DNA from 2 places in the Buttiauxella noackiae genome. Region 2 is predicted to be linked to the other one. Evidence: predicted binding sites of a transcription regulator. Region 2 holds the regulator's gene; the other holds the start of a gene.
What was found. Region 2 encodes PurR, which represses purine synthesis genes. Its sites were predicted from a motif close to CANGCAAACGTTTGCNTG; they were not measured.
Positions count from the first base shown of each region.

Region 1 (5,051 bases), 180 kb from region 2:
TGATTGATGAAAAAGTTGTTGTAAACGGCATAGTTGCCTTGCTGGCCACTGGTGGTTCAACTAACCACACCATGCACCTGGTAGCGATGGCTCGTGCGGCGGGCATTATCATTAACTGGGACGATTTCTCCGATCTTTCCGATGTGGTGCCACTGTTAGCACGTCTGTATCCGAACGGCCCGGCGGATATTAACCATTTCCAGGCCGCAGGCGGAGTGCCAGTTCTGATGCGTGAACTGCTCAAAGGTGGCTTGCTGCATGAAGATGTGAATACTGTAGCGGGCTTTGGTTTGCATCATTACACCATGGAGCCATGGTTGGATAACGGCCAACTGGCATGGCGTGAAGGCGCAACTACCGCGCTCGATACTGATGTTATCGCGACCTTCGAAAAACCATTCTCAAAACATGGCGGTACGAAAGTACTTAGCGGCAACCTGGGGCGTGCGGTTATGAAAACGTCTGCGGTGCCGGCGGAAAACCAGGTTATTGAAGCACCAGCAGTCATTTTCGAAAGCCAGCATGACGTCTTACCTGCTTTCGAAGCAGGCCTTCTGGACCGTGATTGCGTCGTTGTTGTTCGCCATCAGGGGCCAAAAGCGAACGGCATGCCAGAATTACATAAACTTATGCCGCCACTTGGGGTATTATTGGACCGCTGTTTCAAAATAGCGTTAGTCACTGATGGACGACTGTCGGGCGCATCAGGAAAGGTGCCCTCTGCAATCCATGTTACTCCAGAAGCTTATGATGGTGGGCTACTGGCAAAAGTCCGGGACGGTGACATGATTCGTGTCAACGGGCAAACGGGTGAACTGACATTGCTGGTCGATGACGCCGAGCTTGCAAAACGCACTGCATACCACCCGGATCTTAGCGCGGAGCGCGTTGGAACCGGCCGTGAACTATTTAGCGCGTTACGCGAACAGTTATCTGGCGCGGAACAAGGCGCGACCTGCATTAAATTTTAAGGACCGGACGCAGCACTTGCTGCTCTGGAAACGAATTATAAAGTTGGTTGAAGAGGCTCTTGAGATGAAAAACTGGAAAACTACTGCGGAACAGATCCTGAAAACAGGACCGGTTGTCCCGGTAATCGTAATTAACAAACTGGAACACGCAGTACCAATGGCTAAAGCTTTAGTTGCAGGCGGCGTACGTGTTCTGGAAGTGACTCTGCGTACTCCATGTGCAATGGATGCTATCCGCGCTATCGCTAAAGAAGTACCAGAAGCGATTATTGGTGCGGGTACGGTTCTGAACCCAGAGCAACTGGCAGAAGTAACTGAAGCTGGTGCTCAGTTTGCTATCAGCCCAGGCCTGACTGAGCCACTGTTGAAAGCAGCAACCGAAGGCTCAATTCCATTGATCCCGGGTATCAGCACTGTTTCTGAACTGATGCTGGGTCTGGACTACGGTTTGAAAGAATTCAAATTCTTCCCGGCAGAAGCTAATGGCGGCACCAAAGCGCTGCAAGCTATCGCAGGTCCATTCTCTCAGGTTCGTTTCTGCCCAACTGGCGGCATTACCCCTGCTAACTATCGCGACTACCTGGCGCTGAAAAGCGTTCTGTGCATCGGTGGTTCATGGTTGGTTCCGGCTGACGCGCTGGAAGCAGGCGATTATGATCGTATTACAACACTTGCCCGTGAAGCAGTTGAAGGCGCGAAATAACACGTCATCCTTCGAGCCGTAGATGCGTTGGCTTCCTCGCTCACCCCAGTCACTTACTAATGTAAGCTCCTGGGGATTTGCTGCGTCGCCGCCTTGAAGCAACTCGAATTATTCGTGTTATTGAATCCTCGCTCGAAAGAGCGGGGATTTTTTTAACCCGTTACACTTACTGCTTTTGTTGCGGCAATGGCCCGCGCAATGGCATCTTCTACACTGGAGCCCGTTGCCAGTGCCACACCCATCCGACGCTTACCGTTAATCTCTGGTTTACCAAACAGACGCACTTGCAAGCCCGCGCCTAGTGCGGCGCCCACATTGCCGTACTGCACGTTATCGCTGTTCAATTCTGGAAGGATCACCGCGGAAGCAGCAGGGCCATACTGGCGAATATCGCCAATTGGCAAGCCAAGGAAAGCGCGGACGTGCAACGCAAACTCTGAAACGTCCTGAGAAATTAGCGTCACCATGCCAGTGTCGTGTGGACGAGGGGAGACTTCACTAAAAATAACATCGTCACCGCATACGAACAGTTCGACGCCAAACAAACCGTAACCACCCAACGCCTTCACCACTTTTTCAGCGATTGCTTGCGCGCGACCCAGAGCGATATCGCTCATTTTCTGAGGTTGCCAGGATTCGCGGTAGTCGCCATCTTCCTGACGATGCCCGATTGGAGCGCAGAAATGCACGCCGTCGACAGCACTAATGGTCAGTAGGGTGATTTCGAAATCGAAATTTACCACGCCTTCGACAATCACTTTGCCTTTCCCCGCGCGGCCGCCTTCTTGCGCGTACTCCCATGCTTTGGCTAACTGATCTGCTGTGCGGATAAAACTTTGTCCTTTGCCGGAAGAGCTCATCACCGGTTTAACGATGCAAGGTAAACCGATTTCTTCAACGGCCTGTAAAAATGCCTCTTCGCTATCAGCAAAACGGAAGCTGGAAGTTGGGAGAGAGAGTTCTTCTGCTGCCAGGCGACGAATACCTTCGCGGTTCATGGTCAGTTGTGTTGCGCGCGCGCAAGGCACTACACACTGGCCCTGGTGTTCGAGTTCAACCAACATGTCTGTGGCGATGGCTTCAATTTCGGGAACGATGAAATCGGGCATCTCTACGGAAACCAACTTCTTAAGCTCGGCGCCGTCAAGCATATTAATGACGTGGCTGCGGTGAGCAACATGCATCGCGGGGGCATCGGCGTAGCGATCTACGGCGATAACTTCCAGACCAAGACGCTGGCATTCTATCGCCACTTCTTTTCCTAATTCGCCTGACCCTAACAACATGACTCGTGTAGCTGACGGACGAAGTGCTGTTCCCAAAATTGACATAATCTGTATACCCGAACGGAGAAAATAGACCGGCGGATTATAAACGAAAACGTTTGCGTGCGCAGCGATTTTCCCACTTGCGATACAGGGGTAATATCATTACACTGTTTAAATAAACAGTTAAACCGGAGCTGCAAAATGGCGGTTGAAATCAAATACGTTGTTGTACGAGAGGGGCAAGAAAAAATGTCTTTTGCCAGTAAAAAAGATGCAGACGCCTACGACAAAATGCTCGATCTGGCAGAAGTATTGAGCGAGTGGCTCATACACAGCCCCGTTGCTCTCGAAGAAGGGCAAAACGATGTGCTGGCTATGTGGATGGCAGAAAACAAAGACGTGCTTTCCTCCGTGCTGAAAAGCGGCAAATTGCCGGATCTGGAAAGTGCCACAGTAAGCGATGAAATTGCAGTCGATGACGTGGTTATTGAAGACCCCATTTCTGATGGCAAAGTTGCTGAACACCCGCGTAAACGCACGAAAGCTGCATAAGTTTTATCGCGTCGGGCTCCCGGCGCGGTTCTTTTCTCATCTTTAGCCTTATCAGACACTTCTTGACAGCCTTTGGCTTAACCTCAGATGTTAAGTTCTCACAAAGGGTGTCTCTAATGAGCAATTGGTTACAGCAGCTTCAGTCTATGCTGGGGCAAGCGACGCAATCCATCCAGAATCACACTGGTCAGAATCAATCCTCACAAACTCCTCAGGGAAACAATTCTCAGGGGCTGAGTAAGTTACTGGTGCCTGGCGCACTCGGTGGCTTAGCGGGTTTGCTGCTGGCGAGCAAATCGTCGCGGAAACTCCTGACCAAGTACGGCACCAGCGCGTTATTGGTCGGCGGCGGTGCGGTTGTGGGAAGTGTATTGTGGAACAAATATAAAGACCGCGTGCGTGAAGCCCATCAGGGTGAGCCGCAGTTTGGGCAGCAGCAGTCGCCTGTCGATGTGCGTACGGAGCGCCTGATTACCGCTCTGGTGTTCGCTGCCAAAAGTGATGGTCACATTGATGATAAAGAACGTCAGATTATTGAGCAGCAATTACGTGACGCGGGTATCGAAGGGCCTGGGCGTAATTTAATTCAGCAAGCAATCGATCAGCCTCTTGATCCGCAACGCCTGGTTCAAGGTGTTAATAACGAAGAGGAAGCGCTGGAACTTTATTTCTTAAGCTGTGCTGCAATCGACATTGATCATTTTATGGAGCGCAGTTATCTCAATGCGTTGGGGGATGCGCTAAAAATCCCGCAGGATGTACGCGAAGGTATCGAACAAGATATTCAGCAACAGAAACTCAATCTGCCGGGTTAACCCCGGCATTTTCCTTAAAATCCCACGTTACGCTTGCAAGGCTGTCTGAATTTGCCACCCTTACAGGGTGTTAACTCAAAAAGAAAAATGACATGCCACCAAAAGCAAAAAAAATTCCCCAGACCATGACCATGCATGGTGATACCCGCATCGATAACTATTACTGGCTGCGTGATGATGAGCGATCTGATGCGCAGGTACTTGATTATCTTCATCAGGAGAATGATTACGGTCATCAAATCATGAGTTCGCAGCAGGCATTGCAAGAACGCCTGCTTAAAGAGATGATCGACCGTATCCCTCAGCGTGATATTTCCGCACCTTATACGCAAAATGGTTATCGCTATCGCCAGATTTTCGAAACCGGTAATGAATACGCTATTTATCAGCGCCAGTCTGTGGTGTCGGAGGAGTGGGAAGAGTGGAGCACGCTGGTAGATGGCAATCGCCGTGCTGCCCACAGCGAGTTTTATACCATGGGCGGCATGAGCATTACGCCAGATAACACCGTTCTGGCGCTGGCAGAAGATTTCCTCTCACGCCGTCAATATGGACTGCGCTTCCGCAATCTGGAAAGCGGGAACTGGTATCCGGAAGTGTTGGATAATGTCGATAGCAGTTTTGTCTGGGCGAATGATTCCGCCACGCTTTATTACGTCCGCAAGCATCCCAAAACGTTATTGCCGTATCAGGTCTGGCGCCACACGGTTGGGCATCCATCCTCCGAAGATGAATTAGTCTA
Region 1 covers NZ_JPRU01000001.1:150,840-155,890, forward strand. The annotation lists gene edd (phosphogluconate dehydratase) at 1-971, shown strand, start outside; gene IX31_RS00635 (bifunctional 4-hydroxy-2-oxoglutarate aldolase/2-dehydro-3-deoxy-phosphogluconate aldolase) at 1,036-1,674, shown strand; gene purT (formate-dependent phosphoribosylglycinamide formyltransferase) at 1,827-3,005, opposite strand; gene IX31_RS00645 (YebG family protein) at 3,144-3,494, shown strand; gene IX31_RS00650 (tellurite resistance TerB family protein) at 3,611-4,309, shown strand; gene ptrB (oligopeptidase B) at 4,402-5,051, shown strand, end outside.
Region 1: purT (formate-dependent phosphoribosylglycinamide formyltransferase) is a predicted target of PurR. The motif match lies at 3,048-3,065, and genes of this name have one in related genera.

Region 2 (5,051 bases):
CTCAGCTCTATATGATACTGAGCAAACAGCCATGCTATTTTGCGAAATCGTCAACCGCTGGAAACGACTCGGTGGTTGGCCTCTACCCTTACCGGTTGAGCCAGAATCTGAAGCATAAAAAAAGCGACCTTAACGGGTCGCTTTTTACTTCTGGCTAGATCTGATTCGGGTTGCAAATTACTCTGCGTCTGGCTCTTCAGATTTGTACTTAGCTGCAGTCTCTTTAATCAGAGATTGCAATTCACCACGCTGATACATCTCAATGATGATATCGCAACCGCCAACCAGCTCACCATCAACCCACAGCTGCGGGAAGGTAGGCCAGTTAGCGTATTTTGGCAGCTCAGCACGGATGTCTGGGTTCTGTAAAATATCAACGTACGCGAAACGCTCACCACAAGCGGATAGCGCCTGCACAGCCTGGGCGGAGAAGCCACAGCTAGGCAGTTTCGGAGAACCTTTCATATAAAGAAGAATTGGGTTCTCAGTAATCTGTTGTTGGATTTTTTCAATAGTGCTCATTGCATGCTTCCTCAAACCAAGTCCTGGCATTAGCCTGCCATTGTAGCGATTGACGCCCCCTCCAGAAAACACCATTTTTTACAGGGTTTTTCTGTCGTACGCGATGGAGGGACAACATGCATTAAGAATAACACTTTTCCTGCCACTGAAAATCAGCAAATAATCCTAAGCCTGATCAATAAATAGCCTTACAACCATTAGTTTGGTTATTTTTTTTGCGTCCGGTAACGAAACAGCAAGACGAATAGTAAAAGGTTATTAACTTTATCGTACTTAATAGATTAGAATCGGCGGGTTTCGCAAAATCATACACGGGCATGATGGTTTTTCTCATGCATTCATTTTAACCAGGGGATTGTCGAGTGGCGCGGATAACAAAAATTTCTATCACGCTCTGTGCTCTGCTATTTACCTTGCCGTATACACCATTGACGCAGGCGTCTGAGCACGCTCGTCCCGTGGTGGCGTCCAAAGCGCACGTTGTGAAAAATACAACGAAGAGCACAGAAAAGAGCAGTAAGAGTAAAACCACCACCGCCAGCAAAAAAAGCACCACCTCAGCTAAAACGGCCAGCAAGAAAAAAGAAACAACTGCCGCAAAAAGTAAAACCGCCAAAAATGCCAGCAGCGCTAAAACAAAGAATCTTGCAAAAAACTCCCGCAATAAAACTTCTAAGCTCGCAAAAGCCCAGCCTGTTACTTTCACCGAAAAATGCAGCAAGCCGCGTAAAGGCCATAAAGCGCATTGTGTAAAAGTGAAATCAGAACAGCCAACGACGATTGCAGCGGCGCATAAAGTCCGTGTGCAAAAAGCACAAAAAACGGCAATGAACAAATTGATGGGCCAGATCGGTAAGCCGTATCGTTGGGGTGGCACCTCACCAGTTACCGGTTTCGATTGCAGTGGTCTGGTTTACTACGCATACAAAGACTTAGTGAAGTTCCGTATTCCTCGTACCGCTAATGAGATGTATCACCTGCGTGATGCCTCATCTGTAGATCGTGGAGAGCTGGAAACGGGTGATTTGGTGTTCTTCCGTACTCAGGGTCGTGGTACTGCTGATCACGTTGGTGTATACGTCGGCAATGGTAAATTCATTCAGTCACCACGTACCGGTCAGGACATCCAGATCACCTCTTTGAGCGAAGATTACTGGCAACGTCACTATGTCGGCGCAAAACGCGTTATGACACCTAAAACCATTCGTTAAATCTGCTACCTGCCCTTCCCTGGGCAGGTAAGTTCCCTCTTTTGCTTATCCTTTCAATTTGTTACCCTAAACCCGCACTAAAAGTGTTTATTTAACAATAGATACCCAAAGTAATTCGAGTTGCATCGCAGCGGCAAGAGAATGAATAAAGCCAACAAAGATGTAGCTCGAAGTATCACGGGTAATAAGGAGTCAGCAATGTCGTTCGAACTACCTGCACTACCATATGCAAAAGATGCTTTAGCACCGCATATCTCCGCCGAAACTCTGGAATACCATTACGGTAAACACCATCAAACTTATGTCACTAACCTGAACAATCTGGTTAAGGGCACCGCGTTTGAAGGTAAAACTCTCGAAGAGATCGTTCGGACTTCCGAAGGTGGCGTGTTTAACAACGCAGCTCAGGTCTGGAACCATACCTTCTACTGGAATTGCCTGGCACCAAATGCTGGCGGTGAACCAACTGGAGAGCTTCTGGAAGCCATTAATAAGTCATTTGGTAGCTTTGCTGAGTTTAAACAGCAATTCACTGATGCGGCTATCAAAAACTTTGGCGCTGGCTGGACCTGGCTTGTCAAACAAGAAGATGGTGCTTTGGCGATCGTCTCTACCTCAAACGCGGGTACACCACTGACAACAGCAGCAACGCCGTTATTGACTGTGGATGTGTGGGAACATGCGTACTACATCGACTACCGCAATGCTCGTGCTGGTTACCTTGAGCATTTCTGGGCGTTGGTGAACTGGGAGTTTGTTGCGAAGAACCTGGCAGCATAAAACCTAAAAGATATGGGCCGCGATTGCGGCCCATTTTAATCAGAGCGATGTATCAATGCAGTACGGCGGTTAGCGCGCCACACACAATCAGTGCCAAAACAACAACCGTGGTCATGATTGAAAATTTCAGATCGGTACTCATTAGCAAACTCCTTTTATTACCTTACAATCGGTGTGTCGGATTGATTTTCCCACAATCAGACATAAAAATCCCCCTCGTTTTAACCTGATATCGCTTTTCCCTCTTTCACTTTTCTCCAGGATAGGCCAAAATCCCACGCTAATTTATTGCGTACCATCTATTCAACGCCCTCCTTCCGTTTTATGTCGCAATCCCGGCATACCTGCAACCTTAACGTTGCCTCAGGAGTTAGCGTACGCAATCGTTTAACACATTGGTTATCAGGGGTTTACGATATGGCCCGGAGTGAAATTTAATGGCGACAATCAAGGACGTAGCGAAGCTCGCAAACGTTTCCACTACAACCGTATCACATGTGATCAACAAAACCCGTTTTGTGGCGGAAGAGACACGTAATGCGGTATGGGCTGCGATTAAACAATTGCACTATTCACCTAGCGCCGTCGCGCGTAGCTTGAAAGTTAATCACACCAAAACGATTGGTTTGCTAGCCACTTCCAGCGAAGCACCCTATTTTGCCGAGATAATTGAAGCTGTCGAAAATAGCTGCTTTGAAAAAGGCTATACCCTGATTCTGGGTAATGCGCATAACAACTTCGAAAAACAGCGCGCCTATTTGTCCATGATGGCGCAAAAACGCGTTGATGGCCTATTGGTGATGTGTTCTGAATACCCGGAATCATTACTGACTATGCTTGAAGAATATCGTCACATCCCAATGGTTGTGATGGACTGGGGTGAAGCCCGCGCAGATTTTACCGACTCCGTTGTCGATAATGCTTTCCACGGTGGCTACCTGGCAGGACGTTATTTGATTGAGCGTGGCCACCGTGAGATTGGTGCAATTCCCGGTCAAATGGAACGTAATACCGGTGGTGGCCGCCATGCAGGGTTTATGAAGGCACTTGAAGAAGCGGGTATCTCTATTCCTGACAACTGGATTGTTCAAGGTGACTTTGAACCTGAGTCAGGCTACCGCGCCATGCAGCAGATAATCGGTCAGTCTCATCGCCCAACTGCAGTATTCTGCGGCGGTGACATTATGGCGATGGGCGCAATTTGTGCTGCTGATGAGATGGGTTTACGCGTGCCGCAGGATATTTCCATTATCGGTTACGACAACGTGCGTAACGCGCGTTATTTCTCACCGGCATTGACCACTATTCACCAGCCGAAGGATTCGTTGGGTGAAACAGCATTCAATATGCTGCTGGATAGAATCGTCAATAAACGCGAAGAGTCGCAGTCGATTGAAGTCCATCCACGTCTGATTGAACGCCGTTCAGTGGCAGATGGTCCATTCCGCGATTATCGTCGCTAAGTTAAGTCGGATGACGCTATGCTTATCCGACCTATGAAATGCAGTTGTCGGGTGGATTACCACCCGATTTATAATGGCTCCTGCAACCACTCCTGATTCATCGTCTCGCTATCCCCTAAATACTCCAGCAGCCAGGCCAGGGCTGGCGAAGCGTCATTTTGCCGCCATGTCAGGCAACATGCTGCATCCGGGAATGGGTTATCGAGTGTCAGCTGACTCCACTGCCCAGAAGCCAACCACGGCCTTGCTATGTGCAATGGCACCATGCCGATACATAACCCCGCGCTAAGACAATCAGAGCCTGATTCCCAGTCCGGAACCACAACTCGACGCTGGTTATCCAAAAGCCAGGTAATACGCTTCGGTAGCGAACGGGAAGTATCTTCGAGTACTAACGACGGCCAGGCCCGTAGATCATCATCACTTAAAGTTCCGCCCTGTCGTGCCAGCGGATGGTTTGATGACACCACACAGCGCCAGCTCAGCGCCCCCATATCGCGAAAAGCATAGCGCCCCCCGACAGGAATGGCTTGTGTCGCGCCAATCGCGACTTCAACTCGTCCGTCAGCTAGCGCATCCCACACGCCATTAAACACCTCCTGAAAAATACGCAGTTCGATATCAGGAAAGTGGCGATAAAAATCCAACACCAACTGCCGCGTTCGTTCGGGCTTAACGATATTATCGACGGCTATCGCCAGATGGCCGCGCCATCCATTTGCGATCTGTTGGCACTGTTGCCGTGTCGTCATCATTTTTTTGATAACAGAGCGGCCTTCTTTCAAAAAAAAGATGCCTGCGGGGGTTAATTCTACATCCCGATGACGACGTTCGAATAACGGAACGGCTAACCAGTCTTCCAACTGCCGTACCGTATAGCTGATAGCTGACGGAACGCGGTGTAACTCTTGTGCTGCACCGCTGAAGCTACCATTGCGCGCTACCGCATCTATCACTTCCAGCGAATATTCTGACCACATTTCTCTGCTCACAAATTTTTTGAACGCAACCTACAAATATTAGCGTTTCACAAGCGTATTTGCACTCCGTACACTCACGCGGCAATCAACCTGCA
Region 2 covers NZ_JPRU01000001.1:333,400-338,450, reverse strand. The annotation lists gene rnt (ribonuclease T) at 1-118, shown strand, start outside; gene grxD (monothiol glutaredoxin 4) at 178-522, opposite strand; gene IX31_RS01470 (C40 family peptidase) at 885-1,733, shown strand; gene sodB (superoxide dismutase [Fe]) at 1,932-2,513, shown strand; gene cydH (cytochrome bd-I oxidase subunit CydH) at 2,566-2,655, opposite strand; gene purR (HTH-type transcriptional repressor PurR) at 2,951-3,976, shown strand; gene punR (DNA-binding transcriptional activator PunR) at 4,045-4,956, opposite strand.